2 regions of the Pseudomonas sp. GQ91 genome follow, and region 1 is predicted to be linked to the other one. Evidence: predicted binding sites of a transcription regulator. Region 1 holds the regulator's gene; the other holds the start of a gene.

Evidence for each region. Region 1 encodes FliA, which starts transcription of late flagellar genes. Its sites were predicted from a motif close to CTAAAGTTTNNNNNNNNNNNGCCGNTAA; they were not measured.
Region 2: AC6CIA_RS17995 (flagellar protein MotY) is a predicted target of FliA. The motif match lies at 1,413-1,440, and genes of this name have one in related genera.

The regions. Positions count from the first base shown of each region.
Region 1 covers NZ_JCAXED010000008.1:94,961-97,357, forward strand. The annotation lists gene fleN (flagellar synthesis regulator FleN) at 1-553, shown strand, start outside; gene fliA (RNA polymerase sigma factor FliA) at 550-1,290, shown strand; gene AC6CIA_RS13805 (chemotaxis response regulator CheY) at 1,461-1,835, shown strand; gene AC6CIA_RS13810 (protein phosphatase CheZ) at 1,854-2,397, shown strand, end outside.
Region 2 covers NZ_JCAXED010000011.1:157,356-159,752, forward strand. The annotation lists gene AC6CIA_RS17990 (argininosuccinate synthase) at 1-311, opposite strand, end outside; gene AC6CIA_RS17995 (flagellar protein MotY) at 441-1,349, opposite strand; gene pyrC (dihydroorotase) at 1,506-2,397, shown strand, end outside.

The DNA of each region.
Region 1 (2,397 bases):
GAGCATGGTTCATCTGAGTCCGGCGCAGCATGCCGGCCTGATCCAGGCCTTCAGTGATATCGGCGACAATCTCGACGTACTGGTGATCGACACCGCCGCCGGGATCGGCGAGTCGGTGGTCAGCTTCGTGCGTGCAGCCCAGGAAGTGTTGCTGGTGGTGTGCGACGAGCCGACCTCGATCACCGACGCTTATGCACTGATCAAGCTGCTCAACCGTGACTACGGCATGAACCGTTTCCGGGTCTTGGCGAACATGGCCCAGAGCCCGCAAGAAGGGCGCAACCTGTTCGCCAAGTTGACCAAGGTCACGGATCGTTTCCTCGATGTCGCCTTACAATACGTCGGCGCAGTGCCCTATGACGAGTGTGTGCGCAAGGCTGTGCAAAAGCAGCGTGCAGTCTATGAAGCGTTCCCTCGTTCCAAATGCGCGTTGGCGTTCAAGGCTATCGCCCAGAAGGTCGATACCTGGCCACTGCCCGCCAATCCTCGGGGGCATCTGGAGTTTTTCGTCGAGCGATTGGTGCATCAGACGAGCGCAGGACCGGTGCTATGACATCAAGCGGCTACAACCTTTACAAGAATTCGGCACGTGACAGTCAGGGCGAGTTGATCGAGCGCTATGCGCCTCTGGTCAAGCGCATTGCCTATCACCTGCTGGCACGCCTGCCCGCCAGCGTCCAGGTCGAAGACCTGATCCAGGCGGGCATGATCGGCCTGCTCGAGGTGTCGACCAAGTACGACGCGAGCAAAGGCGCGAGTTTCGAGACGTATGCGGGGATTCGCATCCGTGGCGCAATGCTCGATGAAGTGCGTAAGGGGGATTGGGCGCCGCGTTCGGTACACCGCAATACTCGGATGGTGAGTGACGCAATTCGCTCAATTGAAGCAAAAACCGGTCGTGACGCTAAAGATCATGAAGTTGCGGCCGAACTCCAATTGAGTCTCGACGATTACTACGGGATTTTGAACGATACCTTGGGCAGCCGCTTGTTCAGTTTCGACGACCTGTTACAGGATGGCGAGCATGAAGGGCTGCACGAGGACGGCGCGAGTGGTCATCTCGAACCGTCGCGCGATCTGGAAGATGAGCGTTTCCAGAGTGCGTTGGCGGATGCAATCGCCAATCTGCCGGAGCGTGAGCGGCTGGTGTTGGCGCTGTACTACGACGAAGAGCTGAACCTCAAGGAAATCGGTGAGGTCCTGGGTGTCAGCGAATCGCGGGTCAGCCAATTGCACAGCCAATGCGCGGCCCGTTTGCGGGGGCGTTTGGGAGAGTGGCGCGCGCGCTGACAGGCAGTGTGGGGACACTGTGAACGTTACCGTCCGGGCGCTTGGCCTGGGCGGGAGCGGCCCGTGGTGCGACCCCTGCAGTCCTTTTTGTGTAATGCCTGTTGAATGATATGGCGCGGCCAGGTGCTGGACGCGTTTAAGACTGCTTGGAGGTCGAATTGGACAAGAACATGAAAATCCTCATCGTTGATGACTTCTCAACGATGCGGCGGATCATAAAAAACCTGTTGCGTGACCTTGGGTTCACTAACACGGTCGAGGCGGACGACGGTCTTACGGCGATTCCGATTCTCAACAGCGGCAGTATCGACTTTCTGGTAACCGACTGGAACATGCCAGGCATGACCGGTATCGAGTTGCTGCGCCATGTGCGCGCGGATGAAAAACTGCGTGGCCTCCCGGTGTTGATGGTGACCGCCGAAGCCAAGCGCGAACAGATCATCGAAGCCGCCCAGGCCGGGGTCAATGGTTACGTGGTCAAGCCATTCACAGCATTGGCCTTGAAAGAGAAGATCGAAAAGATCTTCGAACGTATCCACGGTTGATGCCGCCACGGGGGAGCTATGGAGCATAACGAACTATCGCAGGACGATTTTGAATCGACCCTGAAAAAACACGCTCACCAGTTGGTCGAATGCCTGGAAAAAGGCAAGTTCGGCGACGCGGTGCAGTTGATCCATGAGCTCAATCAGACCCGCGACCGCGGCCTGTATCAGGAAGTGGGCAAGCTCACCCGTGAGCTGCACAGTGCAATCGTCAACTTCCAGATTGACCCGCGCATGCCCCAGGCCGAAGAGATTTCGCAGATCACCGATGCCACCGAGCGCCTGTCCTATGTGGTCAGGCTGACCGAGGCGGCGGCCAACCGCACCATGGACCTGGTGGAAAGCGCCACGCCCCTGGTCAACGGCATGGCCAGCGAGGCCCAGGCGCTGAGCGCTGACTGGGGGCGCTTCATGCGTCGGGAAGTGGGGGCCGAGGAGTTTCGTGAACTCGCCCGTCGGGTCGACGGCTTTCTGTCGCGCAGCGAGCAGGAGAACCGTACGGTCTCCGGCAACCTCAACGATATTTTGCTGGCCCAGGATTACCAGGACCTCACCGGCCAGG
Region 2 (2,397 bases), on a different contig from region 1:
ATCAGGCGCTTGGCGATCAAGGGACGTGCGATGGAGGTACCCAGCAGGTACTCGCCTTCGTAGACAGTGTTGGCGCGAAACATCGGGAAAACGAAATCGCGGACGAACTCTTCGCGCAGGTCGTCAATGTAGATCTCCTTCACGCCCATGGCTTGCGCCTTGGCACGTGCAGGTTCGACCTCTTCGCCCTGACCCAGGTCAGCGGTGAAGGTCACCACTTCACAGTTATAAGTATCCTGCAGCCACTTGAGGATCACCGAAGTGTCCAGGCCGCCGGAATACGCGAGAACGACCTTGTTTACGTCGGCCATGCCATCACTCCACGGGGTTTTACGGAAAGCCGATGATTCTACCGTTCAAAACCGTGAAATTACAGGGGCGCGACAGCAAATGAAGATAAAGCGACAGATTATGTCGGGCTCGCGACGAATGGCCGCACCTCAGGAGGTGGCGGCCGCGTTCGCCGGGGCGGTGGCCTGGGGCGCCGGTTTCTCGGGGACAGGCACCCGGTCCAGGTGAATATTCACACGCCGGTTCTTCGCCCGGTTGGCGGGGCTGGTATTTGGCACCAGCGGATAACGTTCGCCATGGAAACGCAGGACAATCTGCGACTCGGGAACACCGTTGGCCTTGAGGAAATCCATCACGGCCAGGCCACGGCGACGGGAAAGGTCGCGGTTGGCCAGGCGATTGCCGCTGTTGTCCGAGTGGCCGTCCAGTTCGATATGGTTGACGGTGGGGTCGGCCTTGATGAACTCCAGCATGACCATCAGCTTGGCCTTGGCGGCCGGGTCCAGATCGATGCCGCCACCCGGAAAGCCCACTTGGGTCTGCTTGATCTGCTCGAAGTTCATCGGCAGCAGTTTTGCCGTACACAGTTGATAGTCGTTGTAGGCCTTGTTGAACTTCACCGGCAACAGGCGGATTTCGGAATAGCCGCCATCCCGTGAATAGTGGCGCACTGTTGGGCTACGCCCCTCCAACAGACCATTGAACAAACGCCCGGCCTGGGCCTGGGAACTGTTGAACAGCACATCACCGCTGCCGGCGCGCACTGCGCCGAGATTGATATCACCGCGTCCCGGCTGCCACGGCGCCGCGGCCGCGAGTAATGTCGCGGAACCAGCGCCCAGCGAACCGTTGTAGGCTTTCAGGCGAAATGTCGCCTGCTCGCCGGCGCGGCGCAAGAACTCGCCAGAACCAAAATCGGCAATCGGCTGGCTCAAGCGGCATTCGAACTTGTCGCCTTCCACCTTCCACTCGACATTCTCCAGGCGCGTCTGGAACGTCAGGGCCATCGCGGGCAAGCTGGCGAATACGCTGAGCAGGGCTAGATAATGCTGGCGCACGGGCGGCTCCACTGGTTTCTACAACACATCAAGGCGTCATACGTCGTTAAGGCATACCCAGGGATATCGGTAGCATTCAGCAAAACTTGATAGCGGGTGCCTGCGAGTGTCTTTTCCGGTAGCATTCCCACCAGATTGACCCGCCTGGAATCCCCAATGTCCGACCGCCTGACCCTGCTGCGTCCCGACGACTGGCATATTCATCTTCGCGATGGTGCTGCGTTGCCCCACACCGTGGCCGATGTAGCGCGCACGTTTGGCCGTGCCATCATTATGCCTAACCTGGTACCTCCGGTACGCAATGCCGCCGAAGCCGACGCCTATCGCCAGCGCATCCTGGCTGCGCGCCCCGCCGGCAGCCGCTTTGAACCGTTGATGGTGCTGTACCTGACCGACCGTACCCAGCCCGAAGAAATTCGCCAGGCCCGCGCCAGCGGTTTTGTGCACGCCGCCAAGCTGTACCCGGCCGGCGCGACCACCAACTCCGACTCCGGCGTGACCAGCATCGACAAGATCCTGCCGGCGATCGAAGCCATGGCCGAAGTCGGCATGCCACTGCTGATCCACGGTGAGGTGACCCGTGGCGATGTCGATGTATTCGATCGCGAAAAGATCTTCATCGACGAACACATGCGTCGCGTGGTCGAACTGTTCCCGAGCTTGAAAGTGGTGTTTGAACACATCACCACCGCCGACGCCGTGCAATTCGTCACCGAAGCCTCGGCCAACGTCGCCGCGACCATTACCGCGCACCACCTGCTGTACAACCGCAACCACATGCTGGTGGGCGGGATTCGACCGCACTTCTATTGCCTGCCGATCCTCAAGCGCAATACCCACCAGGTTGCACTGCTCGATGCCGCCACCAGCGGCAACGAAAAGTTCTTCCTCGGCACCGACTCGGCGCCCCACGCCCAGCACGCCAAGGAAGCCGCATGCGGCTGTGCCGGTTGCTACACCGCCTACGCGGCGATCGAGTTGTATGTCGAAGCGTTCGAGCAACGTAACGCGCTGGACAAGCTTGAAGGCTTCGCCAGCCTGAACGGCC